One region of the Amedibacillus sp. YH-ame10 genome, then DNA from elsewhere that is predicted to be linked to it. Evidence: predicted binding sites of a transcription regulator. Region 1 holds the regulator's gene; each other region holds the start of a gene.

Region 1 (6,197 bases):
AAACAACACTCCTATGGATATGCTACAGCATTTGCTTATACGTATTTAGGCGACTACTATCTTGCTCAAAACGATGCGATGTTAAGTGGACAGTATTTATACGATGCGAAACAACTTTGTTCAAAAACGCTATATCCTGCGCTTTATATGAAGGTCTGTCATTTACTAGGTTTTTATTATCATTTGATCAACGATGAACAAAATGCTCTTCAATTCTATTTGGAATCAATTGCGTTGGCAGAGGAATTAAAAGATGCATACCAAAGATGTAATGCTTGGAATAATATTGCGGATATGTTTCAAGGACATAAACAATATGATGAAGCTGTAAAATATTATGAAAATGCATATCAAGCGATGTTAGAAGGTCAGTTTAAAGATGCTCGTTTATTGACAATCGTTCTGTATAATCTAGCAGAAGTAAGCGGTTATATGGACCAGTTAAATGAAATGGATGCGTATTTAACAATTTGTGAAGATAGTGAAATAGCCCGTATGGGGGATACTAGTTTTCATACGTTTTGTTGTCGTACAGGACGTCTTTTAGAGGCAGCATTTCAAGGGAATAAAGAGAAAACGAAAGAAATTGCTGAAGAAATTATAGAACGAGATTATTATGGAGTAGATGATCGTTATATTATTATTATGTTTTTGCTACATATTACGAGTGCCCTTGTAAAACTTAAAGAAAAAGAATATGCGAAACGCTATTTAGATATATTGGATGAATATGGTACGATGAATGAGATATCTTTCATCAGCCGTCTTGTAGACTTACGTGTTTTTTATGCGGAGTCATTTTCAGATGATGTAGAACTTCAAGAAAGTTATCAATCTTATTATCATACAATGCGCAAGATTTCAGTTATGGAAGATGATGTTCGTGTGAATGGAATGAAGGCTAGAATACATCTTCAAGAGATAATTTTAAAACATGAAACTACGTTGAAAGAAAATAGGCGCTTGGTAGATGAAGTTCATATTGATGATTTAACCAATATTTATAATCGTCGTTATTTCAATCAACTTATGGAAGAAAAAGATGACACGATTCATTCTTTAGGAATTATTATGATGGATATTGATTACTTTAAAGAATATAACGACTCGTATGGACACATTCATGGCGATCTTACATTACGTATGGTCGGAGATACTTTGAATCGTTACAGTCATGATGGTATTATCCCTTGTCGTTATGGTGGAGATGAATTTGCATGTTTCTGTAAGGATCAAAGCAACGAAGAAATCGAGAAGTTCATTCATGCGGTACGAAGTGATTTAGCTGCACAAAATATGGAACATAAGCAATCAAAGTGTAGTCAACAAATTACGTTATCCATTGGCTATGCAAATTGTGATAGACAGACTATAGCTGATACGCATGAAGTTTTAAGATTGGCAGATAAGGCTATGTATCGCTCAAAAGAAAGAGGAAGAAATACTTGGACTCGATATGTAGAAGAAGTATAATTTATTGAAAATGTATATATAATAGGATTGAATTCTTTGCATAAAAAGATATGAAAAATATTACGCTAGTTAAGAAAGATAAAATATTCACAAATGTAAAAAAATGTGGTATACTAGCTTGTGGGTGATTATAATGTCAGAGAAAAATGTACCGCGTGCAACCTTGCAGCGCTACCCTGTATACTTAAAAGCATTACGTAAATTAAAGAGTTCTGGAGTAGAAAGAATCATGTCAAAGGAACTTGCTAGTGTCGTCAATATTGAACCGACCACCATTCGTAGAGATTTTTCTTTTTTAGGAAATCTTGGGAAACAGGGCTATGGTTATGATGTAAATCGATTGATTGAAATCTTTAACCAGCAGTTAGGTATGGACTTTGATGAAAAAATCATACTTGTAGGAGCCGGTAATATGGGGCGTGCCTTAATGAAGTATAATAAATGGGATTATGTTGTAGGTGAAATAGCTTGCGCATTTGATGTGAACCCAGATCGTCAAGGAGTACGTTTCGGTATTCCAGTATACGATATTAAAGATTTAGATGAGTTAGTACCAGAAGGATGCCGAATAGCAATTCTGGCAATATCTGAAAATATTCAACAAACAGTAGATCGATTGATTGCCTGTGGAATTACAGGTTTGGTTGATTTTACGCATGAACATATACAAATTCCAAAAGGGGTTGTATTAAAGAGTGTAGATGTGGTATCATCTATACAAGAGTTGGTATTTGAAACAAACAGCTTGAATACAGAACGATGAAACAGACCGTGATAGGTCAAGTGTAGAAGCGAGCCATGAGGGTGAAAGATGGTACATATAAATCTATCAAGCGAACAGCTGTGGAGTTAAGCCGGAGAAATCATAGTAGACGGCTTCGTAAGGATTACGTTATATCCAAATCAAGATGTCTATCATGTATTTGATAGGAATCAGGATGGCACCGCGTAAAGATACGTTCCTGAATGTTAGGAACGTTTTTTTGTTGTTACAGAACATAGGAGGAAAGAAAAATGTTTGAATTTATGACAATTAGAGAGCTCTATGAAATTGTGATGAGTGGCTCTCATGTAGAACTAGACTCATTAGAATATGTGCAGTTGCAAGGGTGGATTCGTACCAATCGTTGCAGTGGAAAATTAGGGTTTATTGAATTAAATGATGGTACGTATTTCCGCAATGCCCAATTGGTGTATATGCAAGAACTTAAAAACTTTGAAGATGTAGAAAAGTATCCTACAGGGGCAGCAATCAGTATCACTGGTAAAATAAAATTGACACCAGAAGGGAAACAACCTTTTGAAATTATCCTTACGGAAGCTACTTTAGAAGGTGATTGTGATCGTGATTATCCATTACAGAAAAAGCGTCATAGTTTTGAGTACATGCGTGAGATACCACATTTACGTCCTCGTGCAAATAGTTTTTATGCAATCTTCCGTTTACGTTCTGTGTTATCTATGGCAATCCATGAATTCTTCCAAGATCAAGGATTTGTATATGTGCAAACTCCAATCATTACTGGAAATGATGGAGAAGGTGCTGGCGAGATGTTTCGAGCAACTACCATTGATAACCAAAACTATGAAGATGATTTCTTTGGGAAAGAAGCGTTCCTTACCGTTACTGGTCAATTGCATGTAGAAGCGTTTGCGATGGCTTTCCGTGATGTGTATACGTTTGGTCCAGCGTTCCGTGCTGAAAACTCAAATACTTCACGTCATGCGTCAGAGTTTTGGATGATTGAACCAGAAATTGCATTTGCAGATTTAGATGACGATATGAACTTAATCGAAGATATGGTGAAATATTGCATTGACTATGTGTTAGAAAATGCACCAGAGGAAATGAACTTCTTCAATACCATGATTGATAAAGGATGCATCGATCGTATCAAGAGTGTACGCAACAGTGAATTCAAACGTATGCCTTATACAGAAGCAATTGAACTGTTATCAAAAGCAGATGTGAAATTTGAAAATAAAGTAGAGTGGGGAATGGATTTGAACAGTGAACATGAACGTTATATCTGTGAACAGATTGTAAATGGTCCTGTCTTCTTAACGGATTATCCAAAAGATATCAAAGCGTTCTATATGCGTGTAAACGATGATAACAAGACTGTAGCTGCTTGTGATCTACTTGTGCCAGGAGTTGGTGAGTTAGTAGGGGGATCACAGCGTGAAGAACGTTATGATGTATTAGAGAAACGTATGGATGAACTTGGAATGGCGAAAGAAGGATTGCAGTGGTATATGGATCTTCGTCGTTATGGTGGATGTAAACATGCAGGATTTGGACTAGGATTTGATCGTTTGTTAATGTATATGACGGGTATGCAAAACATTCGTGATGTAGAACCATTCCCACGTACACCAAGAAACCTAATATTTTAAGAAAAAGCCATGATGACCTCATGGCTTTCTACTAGGAGAGACTATGAAAAAAATACGATTCGCGACTTCACGCGATATACCAACGATTTGTACAATCTATGAGTATTATGTAAACAACAGTGTTGCTACTTTTGCCTATGAAGCAATGAATGAAAAAGAATGGGAAGAAAAACTTACAATCATACAAAACAAATATCCATTTTTGGTATGTGAACTGGATGGTGAGGTTGTCGCTTATGCATATGCAAGTAGTTTTCGTGAAAGAGAAGCGTATCAATGGGATGTAGAGTTAAGTGTTTATGTGCATCCTAATGTTGTACGTCAACAAATTGGATCATCCTTAATGAAGGTACTTCTAGCATTACTTAAACTACAAAACTATCATATCGCTTATTCTTGTATTACAATTCCTAATGACGCAAGCATTTCCTTACATGAAAAACTTGGCTTTCAAACAATTGGAGTATTTAAAGAATGTGGATATAAGTTTGATCGATGGTTAAGTACTGCTTGGATGGAATATGTGCTTTCTAATTCGCCTCAACCAAGAGATATCCTAACAATAGCACAATGTAATCAGGAAACGATACAACAACTCCTCTCTCAAGTATAAGAAAAAGACTGCGAACAGTCTTTAAGCTTCTAATAACATTTTGATGACATCTAGTATAATTGTTTTTTGTTCTCTTGTTAGCATTTTCCAATTACCAATCAAGAATTGTGTTTCTTTTTCCATATCATCATTGTTGCCTGGTTCGTAAAAGAAATCACTTAATGAAATATCCAATCCTCTGCATAGACCCTCCAGCGTGGGTATAGTAGGAGAATTTCCTTTATGGAAGAGTGAATTGATCGTACTCAATGGAATTCCAGATGCCTGAGATAGTTTGTATTCAGTCATATGGTGCTGGTTCATGAGTTGTCGTAATCTAGCTAAACAGTCCATGTTTGACCCTCCTTAGACGTATTATGTATTACATAGTTAATTTTAATACGTTATTTCATAGCGTGAGTTACGAAAAAGCATATTATAGTACGAATGTGCGATAAAAAAGATGAAAACCCATGGGATATCTAAATAATTTATTAAGGAATTCTTATAAAACAAGAAAACCATTGTTTTAAAGCTTTTTTTCTTCTATAATGATAATGGTGATTTTTATGAAAGAATATATTATCAAGACAAATGAGGACGGAAGTAAGGTTTGTGTACGTGATGTACAACTCGTCTTATTGTCCATGTTAAAAGATATAGATACATTGTGTCAAAAACATAACATTCCCTATTGGTTAACGGGTGGAAGTGCCCTTGGTGCTGTGCGTCATAAAGGCTTTATCCCATGGGATGATGATGCGGATATTGGCATGATGCGTGAAGATTATGAACGTTTCTTAAAGGTTGCACATGAGCTAGGAGATGGCTATGTTTCCCAAAGTTACGCAACGCATAAAAATTATAACGTTGTAGTACCTATGAAAGTACGAAAAAAAGGCACATATTGTGAAGAAGTAAATACTTTATTGAAGAATAAATGCAAAGAGTGCGATGGCTTATTTATTGACATCTTTGTCGTGGATTATGTAAGTGAAAACAAAGTAAAAGATTTCCTATGGCGAGTACGTAATGGTATTCTTATGGTACTTATTACCCTGTTTGAAAACTTGGGTTGTAATCCTAAAATATTAAAGAATAGATTCATCAGAAATGCGAAAAAATATGGCGAGATAAATAAGAATAGTCCATTGATTGGATATGATTTAACATGGACATTCAATTCCTTCTTTAAGCCTGTTGTATACACAAAGGAAAGTGTATTTCCTATACAGTATATGGAGTTTGAAGGGATTGACTTACCAGTACCAAAACGTCCCAAAGATATGCTTGATGTAGAAGTATCTCCATCGCATATGAGCTTTCCACCTGAAAAAGATCAGGTACCAAAACACTTAAAAGATGCACGATTTTAGATAGGAGGATAACACTATGGCATTTGTACCAAAGAGGAAAATGTATAAAATTCGTTGGAAAGTAGCACTTCCCTTATTGCTTTTACTTGTGCTCATAGTATATACCTTAGTGAATGTTTTCTTACCTCCTGCAGAAGAAGAAAAGAAATTCACTGTATGTAATTTAGGTGAAAAAGAAACAGTGGAACAATTAAACAAAAAGAGTGCAGAAACATTTGTCGTTAATGATTATACCTATTATGGGGAATCTTTAGGCTTGTATACGAGTGCATATGGTCCTGAAAGCGATGATCAAGCGACTGGAAAAACTATGCAACTACATAACTTATGTACAGATAAGACCATCACTCTAACGGTGA
Region 2 (6,197 bases), on a different contig from region 1:
GCCGATTTGAAATTGAGTGTCGTAACTACCTTAAAAGCATATGAACAATTGACACAAGAAGGGTTGATTAGTTCGAAAGCAGGAAAAGGCTACTATGTGAATGAACAAGACGAAGAAATGATACGTGAACAACATATTCGCATTGTAGAGGAGAATTTACAAAAAGCGCTTGATGCGGCAAAAATAGCAAACGTAAGCGATGAAGAAGTGATTATAATCTTGAAAACACTAATGGAGGTATAGATATGCAAAGCGCAATTGAACTAAAAAATGTAACAAAGAAGTATAAAGAATTCTCAATCAACGAATTATCTTTATCTATTCCAAAAGGTTTAGCAACTGTATTTATTGGAAACAACGGAGCAGGAAAAACAACGCTTCTGAAGATTATGAGCCAACTCATCACATGTGATGGGGAAGTATTTCATGATGGTGCCATGGTAGAAGAAGATGATGATAGCTTTAAGGAATCGATGGTTTATGTACCTGATTCTTGTTGTTTTCCAAGCTTTATGGATATTAAAAAAGTATGTGAACTTATGAAATTGGGGTTTCATGCATTCGATGAGTCAAAGTTTATAAAACTTTGTAATGAGTTTGAACTAATTCAAGAAAACAAACTACAATCAAAGAAAATTAAAGAAATGTCAACAGGGAATCAAATGAAATTGATGTTGTGTGCAATGTTGGCGAGAAAAGGGAAATATTTGTTGTTGGATGAGCCAGCCGCAAACTTAGACCCAGTTATGCAAGACTTATTACAAGAGAAGATGAGAGCGTATCTAATGGATGAAGAACATACCATTATTTATTCAACCCATAACATTGAACAAGTGAATAATGTTGCGGATTATGTTGTGTTTATGAAAGATGGATGCATCCTTGAACAAGGACTAATTGATGATGTATGTGGTCGCTATGTCATCGTACAAGGGAATAAGAAGGATCAAGATACACTGAAAAAGAGATATCTTCACATGCGCGAACATGGGGAATATGTGGAAGGGCTTATGTATAAAGAAGAAGCACAAGGTTTATCAAAAGAGATGGATATTACCATCATGAAACCTGATTTACGTGAACTATCGATCTTCTTATTAAAGAAGGAACCTTTATGTTCTCAATAATAAAAGAAGCATATAAGCTTTATCACATTACCTCTATCCCCAAACTTTTAAAAGTAGAATTTATGATTGAATTTACATGCACGTACCTCGTTGCGTATTATCTGTTGAGTAATCAAGCGCAAAATCTTATTCGTCTAACAAATGGAAATAGCGATAGTATCTTGTACTATATAATATATGAAATGTTCCCTCGAATAATTTTTCCAATCATTGTATATGTGGCAGTATTATTTTATACACAAAGTCATTTATCATCTTTCGTTACAAAGAATGAAAAAGAAATCATACTTTATAAGATGTTACCGAATAGTTTTCAAAAATTTCAATGGAATCTGGTTATAACATTTGTCATTACAACAATCTTGCTTTTTGGGGCAGCTACCTTAATGATTATATTAGGATATTCTAGAATTTCATTTTCTACTGCCTATGTGTATGGATCTATGCTTCCATTTAGTGCTGCATGGGTATACATGAATTTAAAAAAAGAAAAAACCACTACATTTTCAGGTGTAGTATATGTAGCATTCTTCTCTATAACTTTTATGTATGATTATATAGCAGGGGATGGAAACGTGCTTACAATAGAAATCATTTTATATGCTCTATGTTTCTTAGTGCTTTGCCTCATCATTACAATTTGGTGTGTAAAAAGAATACTTAAACTCATGAAAAGTAGGTGGTTAAATTGAAAAATACAATAAAACTATATTATATGTTATGTCCTTTTTCAGAACGACGAGTTACGTATCTGTGCTGTCTTTTTGGAATGGCGATGGGTGTAATGCTTTTGAGTGTGACCTCTTCTAATAAGGATGGAGCTACACTCTCTTTATTAGGATTTGCATATTGTTGTTACTTTTTATTCCTAGTTTTAATTAATGACTTCCGAGTCTTTAGTGATCGTAAGAGAACGAGTCTTTCTTTGCTCATGCATCAATTTCCCAAACAATACAACATCTATAAAAAAGGTGTGATTGCCTATGTAGGTGTGACTTCTGCCATTTATATAACGATACAACTTGTATTGTTTGGGATTTTTGCACTCTTCGTGCCAATGGATTCACGAATCATAGTATTGTGTATTTGGGCGAGTACATTAACAGGATTATATGGAATCCTAGTAGTTTTTGCGCAAATAAGCGCGAAAAAGGTGCTTGGATGTATTCTAACAGGAATTTATATTTGTATATTTATTGCATGTATTGTTCGTGGAGAACTACCACTAGATTTTCTATCTTTCTATCAACCAACGAGTTTATTTCTTTTGATTCCCATTATGTTTGTAGTTCTACCAATCTTCTCTATATATGGAAAGTACTGTTATCGAACAAGACATGAATTAAATGAAAAAATGCGATTCAAAAGATTACATTAAGAAGGAGGTCATGATATGAAGCAATTTACGATGAAAACGTATCAAACATTATTTGTACTAAGAGGGATATTTATAATTCTTTTGTTAATAGCGTTTATCCTTTTAGTCTCATGGAAACCTTTGTCTAACTGGCTTGAATTGTTGATTCTTGGTATTTATATAGTATTTAATGGTTTCTTATTGAAGGCTCTTTGTCGAGATATGCGCGCATGTCGTGTTAGTAAGGGAAACATACTCAAAAAACCACCAATAAAGCTTGAAACGATTGCATTATGTATGTCCATTCTTGGTTTACTATATGTAATTAATACGATCGCTGAAAGAACATATGACATTATGGATTTGATTCTTATCATTCTACTTTCTAATACCTCACTTATTTATCATGATTATGTAATGATTATCGTAGAAGATAACCAACTTTATTTCAGAAAATGTTGGATACCTTATAGTGAACTTCGTGAGATTGAGTGTGATTGTAGTGTAAAAAATAGAGTGACGGTATATGTGAGGGGAAAAAAGACAATAAGTCAAAGATTAAAAAAGGAAGATTTTGAACAGTTTAAAGAAAGTTTGTGCGCTGTAGGTCATAAGGATAAGTTTGGAAAAGTGTAAATGCACTTTTCTTTTTTTTGTATAATTTGTATGAGATACGAACGTTTCTAAACGCGCATTTTATGGTGGAAATATGCCGGATTTGCTGTCATTTTCAACTTTTGTAAAGAAATTGTGATTATTTTCGCAAAATCACAAAAATCCTTTTACAGAAAAAGGCAGATAGTGGTATAATAAATGCGCTAGCATAAGGAGGATTTTATAATGGCAAAAAGAACTGTAAAAGATTTAGATGTTGCAGGAAAACGTGTTATCGTACGCTGTGACTTCAACGTTCCTAGAAAAGATGGGAAAATCACTAATGACAACCGTATCATTCAAGCATTACCTACAATCAAATACTTAGTAGAAAATAATGCGAAAGTCATTTTGATGTCTCACTTAGGAAAAGTTAAAACTGAAGAAGACAAAGCGAAAAATGATTTGCACTGTGTAGCTGATCGTTTAAGCGAATTAGTAGATACTAAGGTAACATTCGTTTCTGTTACTCGTGGAAAAGAATTAGAAGATGCTGTAGCTGCATTAAACGATGGAGAAATCGTTGTTATGCAGAACACTCGTTATGAAGCTGGAGAAAGCAAAAATGATGCTGAACTTGCTAAATACTGGGCTATTCTTGGAGATATGTTCGTAGAAGACGCTTTCGGAAGTGTACACCGTGCACATGCTTCTACTGCAGGAATTCCTTCTATTTTACCTAATGCATTAGGTTTCTTAGTGGAAAAAGAAGTTAAAATGTTAGGAGCTGCTGTTGATACACCTGTTCGTCCATTTGTGGCAATCATCGGTGGAGCAAAAGTTTCTGATAAAATCGCTGTTGTAGACAACTTGTTGAAAAAAGCTGATAAAGTATTGATCGGTGGAGGAATGGCTTATACATTCTTAAAAGCACAAGGTCTTAGCGTTGGAAAGTCTCTTGTTGAAGAAGACAAGGTTGAACTTGCAAAAGAATACTTAGAAAAAGCAAACGGAAAATTGATTTTACCAGTGGATCACATTTGTGCTGATGCATTTGCTGAAGATGCAAATACTGTAATTGCAGACAATGAAAGCATTCCTGCTGATTACATGGGATTAGACATTGGACCTAAATCTATCGAATTATATAAAGATGCTCTTGCTGGAGCAAAAACAGTTGTATGGAATGGACCTATGGGTGTATTCGAAATGAAACCTTTCGCAACTGGTACATTAGAAGTTTGTACAGCAATCTCACAGTTACCTGGTGCTACTACAGTAATCGGTGGTGGAGACTCTGCTGCTGCAGCTATCCAATTAGGATTCGCAGAAAAATTCTCTCACATCTCTACAGGTGGAGGGGCTTCTCTAGAATATATGGAAGGTAAAGAATTACCTGGTATCGCAGTAATCGCAGACAAATAAAAAATAGAAAACAGGAGAAAAATCATGAGAAAACCAATTATCATAGGAAACTGGAAAATGAATAAAACAATTGCTGAAGCAGTTGAATTTATCAAAGCAGTAGATCCTATTTGCCACGACAATGCTACATTCGGTGTAGGAACATCTTTCTTAGCATTAAACGAATCTATTAAAAACGCTAAAAACTTAGTAATCGCATCTGAAAACTGCCACTTCGAAGACAATGGAGCATTTACTGGTGAAGTAAGTGTACCAATGCTTCAAGAAATCGGTTTAAAATATTGTATCATTGGACACTCTGAACGTCGTGAAATGTTCGGGGATACTGATGAAACAGTAAACAAAAAAGCAAAACGCTTAATTGATGCAGATATTACTCCAATCCTTTGTATTGGTGAAACAGAAGCTCAATACGATGCTGGAGAAACTGAAAAAGTTATCCGTACACAGTTAACAGGAAGCTTAGCTGACCTTTGCCCTAAATGTGTGGCAAACATGGTAATTGCTTATGAACCAATCTGGGCAATCGGTACTGGTAAATCAGCTACAAAAGAAGATGCTCAAAAATGTTGTGCAATCGTACGTGACCAAGTTAAAGTTATGTATGGTGATGAAGCTGCTAACAGCGTTCGTGTACAATATGGTGGATCTGTTAAACCAGAAAACATCGTTGAATACATGGCATGTCCAGACATCGATGGTGCATTAATCGGTGGAGCTAGCTTAAAAGCTGATAGCTTTACAGATATCATCAACAAAACAAAATAATGTAACGAAGAGGCGAAAGAAATTCGCTTCTTTTTTTTGTTTCTATGCATTTGGAATTTTTACCGCAAAAAAGAAAAAGTTACGTTGTTAGAGCATATATACCATAAATCATGTAAATGCTATTCTTTTATATACGTATATGGTATAAAAATAGCAGGTGTTGAAAGCGCTTATAACACAGCATCAAAAAATAAAGAGGAGGAAATAAAATGGTTCAAAAATTACAACGTTTTGGGGGAGCCATGATGGCACCAGTTATGTTAATGCCTTTCGCAGGGATTATCATTGGTCTATCTTCTATTTTCATGAATGTTAATATTATGGGAAGTATTGCGGAAAGTACGACAATATGGTATCAGTTCTGGTCAATGCTATATGATGGAGGATATGCAATCTTCAATCAGTTGCCATTGCTATATGCAATTTCATTACCACTTGGTTTAGCTAATAAGCAAGGTGGAAGGGCTGCGATGGAGTCCTTTGTGATTTATATTACATTTAATTATTTTATTCAAGCTATGCTTACATTTTGGGGAGCTGGCGTATTCTTGTTTACATTTATTGAAAAGTTAACAATGCCGACAGGTCTTCATCATTTCTTATGGGTACCATTTGATTTAGGGCCTGCAGTAATTCCTGATGGAAACTGGACACACTGGTTAGCGAATGTAAATGAATTTGCGAACTCTACAGAACCTTTAAAAGAATTATTCCCTACTGGTGGTTATGCATTATATGGTAACTGTGCGCTCTCTTAACGTGGCTAAAGACACTAACTTAAAACGGAAGTGGATATCGCAAACTTAAATACAGAATACCCACACTTCACAGTGAGGTGTATACGTGGTGACGAGAAGCAGTGCGCAAGTGTTTTGTTGCGAGATAGATTATGTTGCTTTTACAAGAGAGCAACGCGCGAGTTAACA
Region 3 (6,197 bases), on a different contig from region 1:
TAAATCAAAGGTATGATTCTTTGCTTTATAGGTAAGTGTATATGTACCAAGTTTATTTGTATTTATAGAGCCATGTACCTTTATATCGTTCCATTTCAAATTTCTTAAGTCAGACACAAATTGTTTATTTTCATACGTATCATGGATTTCTAATTTAATCGGATTTTCTATAAAGTATACTTTAGGCGCAAAGAAAAATAAGTATGCAATACTGCATAAGGCAATACCTACCATTGTGCATACAATTGGAATTAATATATGAGTTATTTTTCTTTTCCGGTGCTTATTCATACCTTTATTATACATTCTTATTCTTACAAAAGATAAATCTTATAAAAATTTTATACGTAGAAGAGATATTATGGTACAATCAATAGTAAGGATATAACCTTTTCAAGAAGAAGGGATACATCATGGAAATACGACCATTAAATGAAAAAGAATACAAACATAAAGAATATGAATTTATATATGAGACTTCGGGATATTATAATTTAAAGATAAACGATATGTCTTTTCAATTCGTATATAAAGCATTTGAAAAAAATCAAAGAAGAAATTTTAAAGATGAACTACTAGCAGATTGGTTGGAAGCGCCAGTGTTGTATGGCGCATTTGTAGAAGATACCTTAGTAGGGTTTGTTGAGGGAAGTATGGAGGCTTGGAATCAACGATTTCGAATTAGTAACATCCTTGTAACCGAAGGTCATAGAGGGATGAGAATAGGTTCTATTTTGATTGAGCATATACTAGATATCGCAAAGTATCAAAATGCGAGAATGGTGATTTTAGAAACACAGAGCTGTAATGTTCCTGCAATTCATTGTTATCAAAAAAATGGGTTTAAAATCATTGGATTTGATACACATGCTTATTCTAATCAAGATATAGAACGTCATGAAATACGTATAGAAATGGGAATTGAGCTTCACAAGTAAAGGCATGAAAGAAAAGGAGGATATCGATATGTATGAAAGAATGTTAGATAAGGAAAAGAAACCGACCTTAACAGAGATGGAAGATTACTGTGGTAAAAGTGGAGAGTATTTTACACTATTAAATGCATGGCTTGAGAAAGAATATAAAACGATATCAAAACAAGTGTTTCCCTATGGAAAGAGTTATGGTTGGGCAATTGAACATAGAAAGAAAAAGAAATTGATGTGCCATGTCTTTGCGGAAAAGGAAGCCTTTTCTGTAATGATGAGATTAACCAATGAACAATTTGCGTTTATTTATGATAGTTTACAGCCATATTCACAGGATTATATTGATCATAAATATCCTTGTAGCGAGGGTGGATGGATTCATTATCGTGTAACATGTGGTGAACATTTTGAAGATATAAAAAAATTGTTGGCTTTAAAATTTGAGGATGAAATGAAATCATCATAACTATATAGAGATGAGGATGAGGTATGTGTACGCACTGTGATAGCATAAATTTGAAGAAGCGTTTTTATAATCCAAGTGCTTATGAGAATACGCTAAAGGAAATACAAGAACTTATAAATACAGGTGATTTTATCTTGATAGATGCGACTTGCGCTATAGAAGATGTACGCAATAAGGAAGGTGAATGGCTATCTGATATAATATGTCATACGATTGCATGTAAACAGTGTGGACAACGGTTTGTGTGTAGTATAGATACTTATCATGGACAAGGTAGTTTTAGACTTGAATGAAGAATTTTGCGCTTTTTTGATATTGTCAATTTGATATAAGTGCGATATAGTTAAAAGCGATAGATATCATCATACAATGCAATGTAGATACATACGACTAGGGAAGATATTTGAATGAGGTACTACGGATTTGCATATGCTATGATAAAGAAAAACTTTTTATGGAGGAAATCATGAATATTAAAAATGATGATGTTTTATGTTGTCTGCGTTCCTTTGGGTTTTCTTGTGAAGAAAAGACAATGGAAGGTTTTTTGCGTTACCAAAAGAGAATTGGAGATTTGTTAGTAACTGTAGCAAATGGCCAATTTGAAAACAAAATTCGTATTAGTATGTTACAAGATGGGGAAGGTAGAATCAGAACGTCTTATAAAGATATTATGGTTTTTATGGATATGTTAAAAGATATGATGATTGCGGGATTGATTGAAGAGGGGGCTGTAGTAAGCACAATGAACCCTTATATTGAAGGCTCTATAGTAGAAGATTTTGAGGATATGGATAATCCACTTTTAGGGTTGCCTCGTAAACCAGAAGGATTTATGGCACAGTAATGGTTGTTTTGTTTGCAATCTCTTTTGTTGTTAGCGTATAATGTAAAAACAAAAGAGGTGATTGTATGATAGATGGACATATGCATTTAGAGAATGGGCCATTGCATGTAGATTATGTTATGGAATTTGTGAATGCTGGAGTAAAAGCAGGTATGGATACGATTCATATCCTTGACCATACGCATCGTTTTATCGAATTCCAACCACTGTATACAAGATTAAAAGAAGCATCCCATTATCAAAAAGAATGGTTTGAGAAGAAAACATTAGAACCACTACAAACCTATTTCGATTTGATTGAAGAAGTAAAACAAATGGATTTACCAATCGAAGTGAAATTTGGTTTAGAAGTATGCTATGCTCCGGAGGATAAAGAATTTTTGCGTGAAATATTAAACGCATATCCATATGATTTTTTGATTGGAAGTATTCATTCTATCGATGGGTTACTCTATGATATGAATTCTTTTTCCCGGGAAATCTTATGGGATAAATATGATACAAATGCGATATACAAACGATATTATGAAATTATGGAAGATATGATTTGTAGTGATTTATTTACACAAATTGGACATCCTGATCAATTGAAGTTGTTTCATTATGATCCTACGTATGATTTAAAACCAACGTATGAGCGATTAGCACAAGCAGCAAAAGAACATGATGTGTATATGGAATGCAACACAGGAATTTATTATCGTTATAACCATGAAGATATGGGAACGAATAAAGAGTTCATGGATATTTTGAAAAAACAAGGAGTAAAGATCATGACAGCGAGTGATGCACATCAAAGCAAACACGTTGGAATGTATATTAAGGAAGTAAGTGAGACATTATGAGTATATATTTTGTAAGACATGGACAGACCGATTGGAACTTGCATGGAAAGATGCAAGGACATACGGATATAGAATTAAATGATACAGGAAGACAACAAGCGTTGATTGCTAAGGAAAAACTTGCGGATGTTCAGATGGATTTCATTTATGCTTCTCCCTTATCTAGGGCGAAAGAAACAGCATCCATTATCAATGAGAACTGGGATATTCCTATCGTTGTGGATGAACGTTTATGCGAGCGAAGTTTTGGCGAGTATGAAGGACATTCCAGTGATGGATTAGATTATAGTAAGCTTTGGAAACTTTGTGAAGAACCGCCATTTCCTGGGGCAGAAAATAGTATTGCTTTTTATCAACGTGTGGAAGCATTCCTTGATACGATTATCGAGCAAGCACAAGAAAAAAATATCCTGATAGTAGCACATGGTGGAGTTAGTATTCCTTATTATTGTTACTTTCATGGCTATGAGTTTGAGAACCTAAATGAAGTTTTGTTAGGGAATTGTGAAGTAAGTCGTATGGATGGTAAAAAGTATAGTTGTAAACAAGAAGCGAGTGTTTAATTGTAGCGATAGGTGGATTCCCACCTTTTCTTTTTGTTTGAATAGGGAGGTTTGCGAATTATTATGTTTTCATATCGTAACATCTATCCTTATAAAATCCTTTATATTCTTCGTTTTTGTAGGGATAAACACGCTCTTTTCATTGACATACTATACGAAAAGAATTAAAATAATAGGGCAGGATACTTTTTTTGTGAAATATTTTACAAATAAGAAAATTCTATGTATTCTTGCAGTATGTTATAAAAATTAACATCGCGAAGCAATCGCAAAAAAGCTTTCCAAGAAGAAAGCGAACAGTAAATCTATCATGGATTTTACGGGAAAGGAGAAATGACATGATTTATTCAAAAGAAGTCGAAAACATGTGCACTGTAAAATGTGGTGCAAGCCATGGTTGTGCGCCTATTCCTGAAGAAGGAAAATGGGTACATTCAAGAGAAATCAAAGATATCTCTGGTTTGACACACGGTATTGGATGGTGTGCTCCACAGCAGGGTGCCTGCAAACTTACATTAAACGTTAAAGAGGGGATTATCGAGGAAGCATTGATTGAAACAATCGGATGTTCTGGTATGACTCACTCTGCAGCAATGGCTAGTGAAGCAATTGTTGGAAAAACATTACTAGAGGCAGTAAACACTGACCTTGTATGTGATGCTATTAACACTGCAATGCGTGAATTGTTCTTACAGATCATTTATGGTCGTACACAATCTGCATTCTCTGAAAATGGTCTTCCAGTAGGTGCTGGTCTTGAAGACTTAGGTAAGGGAACTCGTTCTCAAGTAGGTACTATTTACTCAACAAAAGTAAAAGGTCCTCGTTACCTTGATTTAGCAGAAGGTTATATCTTAAGCATGGGTCTTGATGCAAACGATGAAATCATCGGTTACCAATATGTAAATATGGGTGTATTCATGGACGCTGTTAAAAAAGGTACAAATGCTGAAGACGCTTTAAACAACGCAAAGAAAACGTATGGTCGCTATGCAGATGCTGTTAAATACATCGACCCACGTCACGAATAGGAGGAGGAAAAATCATGGCATTATTTGAAGGATACGAAAGACGTATAGATAAAATCAATGAAGTTTTAAAGGCACATGGCATTTCTTCCATTGAAGAAGCAAAAAAACTATGTGATGACAAAGGTGTAGATGTTTATAACCTTGTAAAAGAAATTCAGCCAATCTGTTTTGAAAACGCTAGCTGGGCTTATATCTTAGGTGCTGCTATCGCTATCAAAAAAGGTGACAAAACTGCTTACGAAGTAGCAAAATCTTTAGGAGAAGGTTTACAGGCATTCTGTATTCCTGGTTCTGTTGCTGACGATCGTAAAGTTGGTATTGGTCATGGTAACTTAGCTGCTATGTTACTTGACAATGATACAAAATGTTTCGCATTCTTAGCAGGTCACGAAAGTTTCGCTGCTGCTGAAGGTGCTATTGGTATCGCTCGTAACGCTAACAAGGCTCGTAAAGAACCATTACGCGTTATCTTGAACGGTTTGGGAAAAGATGCTGCAAAGATCATTTCTCGTATCAATGGTTTCACTTATGTAGAAACTAAATTTGATTATTTCACAGGTGAACTTCATGAAGTAAACAGAACTTCTTACTCTACTGGAGAAAGAGCTGCTGTTAACTGTTATGGAGCTGATGATGTACGTGAAGGTGTTGCAGTTATGCATCACGAAGGTGTAGATGTTTCTATTACTGGTAACTCTACAAACCCTACACGTTTCCAACATCCAGTTGCAGGTACATACAAAAAAGAATGTATCGAACAAGGGAAAAAATATTTCTCTGTAGCAAGTGGTGGTGGTACAGGACGTACACTTCACCCAGATAACATGGCTGCTGGTCCTGCTTCTTATGGTATGACAGATACTATGGGACGTATGCACTCTGATGCTCAGTTTGCTGGTTCTTCATCTGTTCCTGCTCACGTAGAAATGATGGGATTAATCGGTATGGGTAACAACCCAATGGTTGGTGCTAGTGTTGCTGTTGCTGTTGCGATTGCAGAAGCGATGAATAAATAAGAAATTATATTCTATAGAAGGTTATGCGTACATATGCATGCCTTCTTTTTTATGTTATGATTGTGAAAAAGGAGATGGGGTTAGTGGATATGCTGTTGGAGTTTGTGTTTGAATTACTACTAGAAGGGGTAGTCTTTGCTACAAAAGATAAAAAGGTACCGTTATGGATTAGGATGATTATTGGGTTTTTACTTGTTGCTTTGTTTGCTGGTGTGATTGCGATGATTCTTGTATTAGGTGTGTTTGTTACGCATAAGGCTTATATGAATAAAGAGTCTATATTTGGTGGATTATTGATTGTTGCCTTGGGTGTTGTTTTAATAATCATGAACGTATATAGAATTTATAAATATTATAATGAACACTACAAAAAATCGGAAGTTCTTTAAAAATGTATGAATATTTATAGAAATCGAAACAAAAATGAAAAAAATTTGGTAATATTTAGTAATTTTTTCAAAAATATGATATATTCCCATCTTTGACAGCTAGAAGACAAA

What was found. The regulator Rex, encoded in region 1, represses fermentation and respiration genes when NADH is low (regulators of the CRP and FNR family bind a similar motif). The targets are predictions, from matches to a motif close to GTGAANNNNTTCAC.
Region 2: ACWG42_RS05905 (phosphoglycerate kinase) is a predicted target of Rex. The motif match lies at 3,235-3,248, and genes of this name have one in related genera.
Region 3: ACWG42_RS14270 (iron-sulfur cluster assembly scaffold protein) is a predicted target of Rex. The motif match lies at 3,844-3,857, and genes of this name have one in related genera.

Annotation. Positions count from the first base shown of each region.
Region 1 covers NZ_JBSPFA010000002.1:5,494-11,690, forward strand. The annotation lists gene ACWG42_RS01165 (diguanylate cyclase domain-containing protein) at 1-1,473, shown strand, start outside; gene ACWG42_RS01170 (redox-sensing transcriptional repressor Rex) at 1,607-2,236, shown strand; gene asnS (asparagine--tRNA ligase) at 2,488-3,870, shown strand; gene ACWG42_RS01180 (N-acetyltransferase family protein) at 3,914-4,483, shown strand; gene ACWG42_RS01185 (helix-turn-helix domain-containing protein) at 4,505-4,816, opposite strand; gene ACWG42_RS01190 (LicD family protein) at 5,032-5,838, shown strand; gene ACWG42_RS01195 (N-acetylmuramoyl-L-alanine amidase) at 5,855-6,197, shown strand, end outside.
Region 2 covers NZ_JBSPFA010000010.1:84,908-91,104, forward strand. The annotation lists gene ACWG42_RS05880 (GntR family transcriptional regulator) at 1-243, shown strand, start outside; gene ACWG42_RS05885 (ATP-binding cassette domain-containing protein) at 246-1,127, shown strand; gene ACWG42_RS05890 (hypothetical protein) at 1,115-1,819, shown strand; gene ACWG42_RS05895 (hypothetical protein) at 1,816-2,505, shown strand; gene ACWG42_RS05900 (hypothetical protein) at 2,521-3,120, shown strand; gene ACWG42_RS05905 (phosphoglycerate kinase) at 3,325-4,503, shown strand; gene tpiA (triose-phosphate isomerase) at 4,528-5,271, shown strand; gene ACWG42_RS05915 (PTS transporter subunit EIIC) at 5,481-6,029, shown strand.
Region 3 covers NZ_JBSPFA010000048.1:97-6,293, reverse strand. The annotation lists gene ACWG42_RS14305 (polysaccharide deacetylase family protein) at 1-291, opposite strand, end outside; gene ACWG42_RS14300 (GNAT family N-acetyltransferase) at 414-938, shown strand; gene ACWG42_RS14295 (DUF3788 domain-containing protein) at 967-1,395, shown strand; gene ACWG42_RS14290 (hypothetical protein) at 1,419-1,688, shown strand; gene ACWG42_RS14285 (hypothetical protein) at 1,862-2,242, shown strand; gene ACWG42_RS14280 (histidinol-phosphatase HisJ family protein) at 2,308-3,087, shown strand; gene ACWG42_RS14275 (histidine phosphatase family protein) at 3,084-3,650, shown strand; gene ACWG42_RS14270 (iron-sulfur cluster assembly scaffold protein) at 3,989-4,681, shown strand; gene ACWG42_RS14265 (GGGtGRT protein) at 4,696-5,697, shown strand; gene ACWG42_RS14260 (hypothetical protein) at 5,754-6,086, shown strand.